Regions from separate parts of the Streptomyces sp. NPDC012825 genome, predicted to be linked through region 1. Evidence: riboswitches for the same ligand, from Rfam matches in the RefSeq annotation. Region 1 holds a riboswitch; the other holds the start of a gene.
The links. A riboswitch is a leader RNA that binds a small molecule or an ion and turns the genes downstream of it on or off. The one in region 1 is predicted to bind cyclic di-AMP.
Positions count from the first base shown of each region.

Region 2: it holds a riboswitch for cyclic di-AMP, as region 1 does, so the genes downstream of both, ACFY7E_RS21005 (peptidoglycan DD-metalloendopeptidase family protein) here and ACFY7E_RS17320 (transglycosylase SLT domain-containing protein) in region 1, are expected to answer to the same signal.

Region 1 covers NZ_JBIBBZ010000007.1:5,252-8,439, reverse strand. Annotated here, with positions in the region: gene ACFY7E_RS17325 (hypothetical protein) at 1-556, opposite strand, end outside; cyclic di-AMP (ydaO/yuaA leader) riboswitch at 940-1,123, shown strand; gene ACFY7E_RS17320 (transglycosylase SLT domain-containing protein) at 1,128-2,036, shown strand; gene ACFY7E_RS17315 (phosphoribosyltransferase family protein) at 2,033-3,188, opposite strand, start outside.
Region 2 covers NZ_JBIBBZ010000010.1:10,366-13,553, reverse strand. Annotated here, with positions in the region: gene ACFY7E_RS21010 (tyrosine-protein phosphatase) at 1-651, opposite strand, end outside; cyclic di-AMP (ydaO/yuaA leader) riboswitch at 1,041-1,200, shown strand; gene ACFY7E_RS21005 (peptidoglycan DD-metalloendopeptidase family protein) at 1,204-2,178, shown strand; gene ACFY7E_RS21000 (SGNH/GDSL hydrolase family protein) at 2,341-3,144, shown strand; gene ACFY7E_RS20995 (STM4011 family radical SAM protein) at 3,122-3,188, opposite strand, start outside.

The DNA of each region.
Region 1 (3,188 bases):
GGTTCCACGGACCGATGAGGTCCCGCCACCCCCGCGACCGCAGCTCGGTCATGATCCAGGCGGCCGCCTCGTTCATGGTGTCCGTGCCGCCGTAGCCGAGGCGGTGGGCGGCGAGGAGCGCCCCGCAGACGCAGCGGGCCCCCCGTCTGTCGCGCAGCTTGTACGGGGCGTTCTGCCAGCCCCACTCGGTCAGGACGAGGCGCGCGTAGCCGAGGTGGACCGAGGGGCGCAGCTCGGCCCGGCCGACCCGGCGCCACACGTGGAGGCGGTCCGGCAGCACGGCTCCGATCCGGCCGGGGAGGCGGCGCTCGACGGGGCCCGGGGCCGGAAGCGCGTCGAGCGCCTCGGCCACGAGCCGCTCCACGGGCACGCTGAGCAGGTCCCGCCAGCTCTCCTCCCGGCCCGGCGCCGGGGGTTCGGGGGCGGGCGCCGGCGGTTCGGGGGCGGTCCAGTCGGTGACGATCCGCTGCCAGACGGCGCTCTCGTAGAGGGCGGCCGCCTCGCGGTCGAGGACGTCGGGGGTGTCGGGGGTGAGCTGGGGGGCGGCGGGGGACATCGGGCGGCTCCTGGGTCGGGCGCTTCATCCTTCGGGAGGAATGTCGGCTTTGAGCATCTTGCCCTTGAATGCCAGCGATCGCCCTCGGGTGCCCCAAAGCGCCCCTTTACGCCCCCAGAGGCCCCACCTCGCCGATTTTCGTCTTATTTCCCCATCAATGGAAGTACATCGCATATTCGGACATAACCCGCCTGGTGACGCGACTCACTCCGCACGGGCCGCCGCACCGCGCCGCCCTCCCCCACCCCTTACCGCACAAGGAAGTTCGGCGTTTCCCGAGCCCGACCGATCTTGAATTCCTCGAATTCGGTGATCCTTTTGCGAGGAACGACGTCCTGATCCTCTTGTTATTCGCCGCATTACTGGCCTACGGTCACCTCCATTCGAGCGGAACGCCTAATCCTGCCACCGCTCGGAAACCTCCCTTTTCACCCGACGGCAGGAGCGGGGGACCCACGAATACGCCGGTCCGGATTCCGGAACGGCTCGGGGTGCAGCCGCGTGCGCGCGGCCGGACATCTCCCGTCCGAACCCGACAGCTCACCTCGTAGGCGCCGGAGAGGAATCCGTCATGCCTGCACACGGCAAGCACCGCCGCCCCCGCCGCAACCACGTCTCCCGTGGCCTCGCCCTGGTCGGCGCCGGTGGAGCCGCCCTGGCCCTGCCCCTGATCGCCCCCGCCACGGCCGGCGCCGCGCCCGCCGCCGGGACCCCGGAGATCGCCGCCACGGCCTTCACCGCCCCGGCCGCCGCCAAGGCTCCGGCCGCCCCGGCGACCACGCGCACGTACACCGTCGTGAGCGGTGACTCGCTTTCCCTGATCGCCCACAAGAAGGGAATTCAGGGAGGCTGGAAGAGCCTTTACCGCGCCAACCAGAGCGCCGTGGGTGACAATCCGTCACTCATCCACCCGGGTCTGGAACTGACGATTCATCGGGGCACTGCCAAGGCCGCCCCGACGCAGGCGGAGAAGCGGGAAAAGACGGGGCGGAAGGCCACCGCGAAGGCGGAGAAGTCCGCTTCGACCGAACGGGCGAACCGCTCCGAGCGCCGCGCGACCGCGCCGTCCGCCGGCACGGGGGCCTCCGCCGCCGCCCCGGCCTCCGCCGCCGTTCCGGCCGCCCCGGTCGAGGCCGCTCCGGTCGCCGCCACCCAGTACACCGACAACCTCGACGGCTGGATCCGGCAGTCGCTGGACGTCATGGCCCAGCACGGCATCCCCGGTTCCTACGAGGGCATCCACCGCAACATCATGCGCGAGTCCTCCGGGAACCCGCTGGCCATCAACAACTGGGACATCAACGCCGTCAACGGCACCCCCTCGAAGGGCCTCCTCCAGGTCATCGAGCCGACCTTCCTGGCCTACCACGTGCCCGGCACGTCGATGGACATGTACGACCCGGTCGCCAACATCACCGCCGCCTGCAACTACGCGGCCGACCGCTACGGCTCCATCGACAACGTCGACAGCGCGTACTAGTCCGCACCGGGTGCTTCCGGGGCGCCCCGGCCCCGGAAGTGCCCGGTGAACCAGGAGGCGGCGAGCTCCGCCACCTCCTCCAGGGCTCCGGGCTCCTCGAAGAGGTGGGTGGCGCCCTCCACCACGGCCAGCCGGTTCTCGCAGCGCAGCAGCGCCCCGGCCCGTCGGTTGAGGTCCAGGACCAGCGGGTCCTCGCCCCCCACCACCAGGAGCGTCGGGGCGCGCACCCCGGCGAGCCGGTCGGCCGCGAGGTCCGGCCGGCCGCCGCGCGAGACGACGGCGGCGACGGGGGACGCGGGATCGCCCGCCGCCCACAGCGCGGCCGCCGCGCCCGTGCTCGCGCCGAAGTAGCCGAGCGGGAGACCCGCGACACCGGGCCGCTCGGCCAGCCGTTCCGTGACCCCGGCGAGCCGGCCCGCGAGGAGCGGGGTGTCGAAGACGTGCGCCCGATCGGCCGCCTCGGCCTCGCCGAGCAGGTCGAACAGCAGGGTCCCGAGACCGGCCCTGTTCAACTCCGCGGCGACCGCCCGGTTCCGGGGGCTGTGGCGGCTGCTGCCGCTGCCGTGGGCGAACAGGACGAGACCGACGGCTCCCTCGGGCACGGCCAGCCTTCCCGCGAGGGCGGTGCCGTCGACCGGAATCCGTACGTCCGTGTCCCGGACGACGGGGTCGCGCGCGGCCCGGCTCCGGTCCAGACAGGCGATCACCTCGTCGTCCGGCGTCTGCGGGAAGTCCCGGTAGAACTGGCCGACGGCGTAGAACCCCTCCGGGGTGTCGACGCCGACGGTCTCGTCGGCCTCGCCGCCGAGCCGGGCCGTCCAGCCGGGCGGCGCGACCGGCACCGCGAGGACGATCCGGGCCGCGCCCCGGGCGCGGACCACCCGGCAGGCCGCCAGGGCCGTGGCGCCGGTGGCGAGCCCGTCGTCGACGACGAGGACCGTCCGTCCTTCGAGCGGGACGGGTGTCCGGCTGCCCCGGTAACGGCGGGCGCGCTGCTCCAGCTCGGCCAGTTCCCGCTCCTCCACGGCTGCCAGTGCGCGGGCGTCCACGCCGGTCTCGTGCAGCACCTGCTCGTTGAGCACCCGGACCCCGCCCTCGCCGATCGCCCCCATCGCGACCTCCGGCCGACGGGGCACGCCCAGCTTCCGGACG
Region 2 (3,188 bases), on a different contig from region 1:
CTCGGGCCCCATGGCGTCCGGGGCGGTGGAGCTGCGGCGCACCTTGTAGCGGCGGTGCGGCTCGTTCGACTTCACGTAGTCGGCCTCGATCGCCGTCCGGTCGACCCCGACGGCGAGCAGGGTGATCGCGACGGCGAGCCCGGCGCGGTCCTTGCCCGCCGCGCAGTGCATTAGGGCCGGGACGCTCTCCTCCGCCATGGAGTGCAGGATCCGGCTGTGCTCGGCGGTGCGCTCCACCACCATCCGGCGGTACGAATCGGACATCCGGGCCGCGGCCCTGCCGTCGCCGAGGATCTCCCGCAGCTGCGCGGTGTCGCCGTCGCGCACCAGCCTCCAGAACTCCTTGCCCTCGGCCGGGTCGTTGAGCGGTATGTTCACGTTCCGCACCCCGGGCAGCTCGACGTCCGGGCCCTCGACCCGCCGGTCGGCCTCGTTGCGGAAGTCGAAGACCGTGTGCAGCCCGAGGCCGGCGAGGAAGGCGGCGTCGCTCTCGGTCGCGTGGGCGAGGTGACCGCTGCGGAAGAGGCGGCCGGGGCGGACCGCGCGCCCGTCCGTCGTCGGCAGGCCGCCCACGTCCCGGAAGTTGCGGACCTCCGCCAGCTCGGGCTCGGCGGCTTCGACGGGCGGGACCTGCGGCAACTGCTGCGTCACGGATGCTCCTGGAAGGTTGGCGTGCGGATGCCCGACGTGACATCGGTTCCTGGGGCAATCATCCGGGTGAGAGGCGCGCGGCGCACCCCCTCGGACGGTAATGAGCGATCTGTCCGAATTGAGGTTTTGGGTATAACGCGCCCTGGTTGCGGGCGAGATGGGATTCGGCGCGTGAGCAGGGTCATAGAGGTGACGGATCGTGGCCGGATCCCCGGCACAATCTCCTTACGGGGCAAGGAAATCGGAGGAGCGTCTTCCACGGAGGGTGACCGGAATCCCGGAGGAACGATCTAGGGCGGAATCCCGGGACAAAACAACGGCTTGTTCGCGCCGACCCCGCTCGTCTAGCGTCACGCTCAATCCGGACGGACCGCCGAATCCTGCCACCGCCCGGAATTCCACCCATCCCATGCGTGGCAGGAGCGGGGGACCCAGGAAGTACGCCGGTCCCGCGATGCAGGACGGCTCGGGGTGAAGCCGCGCGAGAGCGCGGCCGGGCATCTCCAGTCCGAACCCGACAGCTCACCTCGCAGGCGCCGGAGAGGATTCGCCATGCCCGCGAAGGGTAAGCACCGCCGTCCCAAGAACAACCCCCTCACCCGCGGCTTCGCCGTCGCCGGCACGGGAGGCGCCGTCGTCGCCCTCCCGCTCCTCGGCGCCACCGGGGCCCACGCCGCCGAGCAGACCGCCCCGGCCGCCGCCTCCGTCCAGTCCGTCGTCACCGCGCACCCCGTCGCGGCGAAGACCGCCCCCGCGAAGGCCACCGAGGAGACCGCCCCCCGGACATACTCCGTCGTCTCCGGCGACTACCTGTCGAAGATCGCCGACGACCACCACCTCGCGGGCGGCTGGGAGAAGATCTACGAGGACAATCGCCGGACCATCGGCGCCGACCCCTCCCTCATCCTGCCCGGCATGAAGCTCACCATCGGCGCCAAGGGCTCCGCCCCCGCCGCCCCGAAGAGCACCACCGGCGCCCAGGCCTCCGGCAAGAACGGCGACGACGCCCCGCGCGCCTCCCGCGAGAGCCGCCGCGCCGCCGCCCCGGCCGCCGACACCGCGAAGACCTCGGAGAGCTCCACCGGCTCCTCGTCCTCCACCGGCTCCACCGCCTCCTCCTCCGGCTGGGTCGCCCCCGTCGCCGGCGGCGGCTTCTCCACCCCGTACCGCGCCTCCGGCTCCATGTGGTCCTCCGGCTACCACACCGGCGTCGACTTCATCGCCTCCTCCGGCACCACCGTCCGCGCCGTCGGCGCCGGCACGGTCGTCTCCGCCGGTTGGAGCGGCTCGTACGGCAACGAGGTCGTCATCAAGCACGAGGACGGCAACTACTCGCAGTACGCCCACCTCTCCTCCCTCTCGGTCTCGGCCGGGCAGAGCGTCGACGGCGGGCAGCAGATAGGCCTCTCCGGCTCCACCGGCAACTCCACCGGCCCGCACCTGCACTTCGAGATCCGCACCACGCCGAGCTACGGCTCGGACATCGACCCGCTGGCCTACCTGCGCCAGCACGGCGTCTCCGTCTGACGCCCCGAAAGGGACACCCTTTTTCCGACGGCCCGGCGTGCACACGCCGGGCCGTGGGCCTATTCCGACTTGGGGCAATCTTTATCGGTGGCATATGTCACCCGTCGTCAACCCCTCCTTACGGTCGCGTAGGCCACACGCGAAAGGGAAGGATGTGCCCCCGTGGCAGACGATTCGAGATCAAGAGACAAGAACGCATTCGGGTCGTACGCGGCGATCGGTGACAGCTTCACCGAGGGCGTCGGAGACCCCGGCCCCGACGGGACGTACGTCGGCTGGGCGGACCGTTTCGCGGTCCTGCTCGCCGACCAGCTGCCGGAGCACGACGCCTTCCGCTACGCCAACCTGGCCGTACGCGGGCGCCTCCTCGACCAGATCGTGGCGGAACAGGTCCCCCGGGCGAAGGAACTCGCCCCCGACCTGGTGACCTTCTGCGCGGGCGGCAACGACATCATCCGCCCCGGCAGCGACCCGGACGCCGTGGCCGAGCGCTTCGAGCGCGCCGTCGCCGACCTGACCTCCGCCGTCGGGACCGTCATGGTGACCACCGGCTTCGACACCCGCGACGTCCCCGTGCTCCGGCACCTGCGCGGCAAGATCGCCACCTACACCGCGCACGTCCGCGCCGTCGCCGACCGCTACGGCTGCCCGGTCCTCGACCTCTGGTCGCTCAGGTCCGTCCAGGACCGGCGGGCCTGGGACGGCGACCGGCTGCACCTCTCGCCCGAGGGACACACCCGGGTCGCCCTGCGCGCCGCCCAGGTCCTCGGCCTGCCGGTGCCCGCCGACCCCGACCAGGCGTGGCCGCCGATCCCGCCGCGCGGCTCGCTCGAGGTGCGCCGCGACAACATCCAGTGGACGCGGGAGTACCTCGTGCCCTGGATCGGGCGCCGGCTGCGCGGCGAGAGCTCCGGGGACCACGTCGAGGCCAAGCGCCCCGACCTCATGCCCCTCCAGCGGGTCTAGCGGGCGGTACGGCGGCGGGGATCCGCTCCAGGACCCCGCCCGCG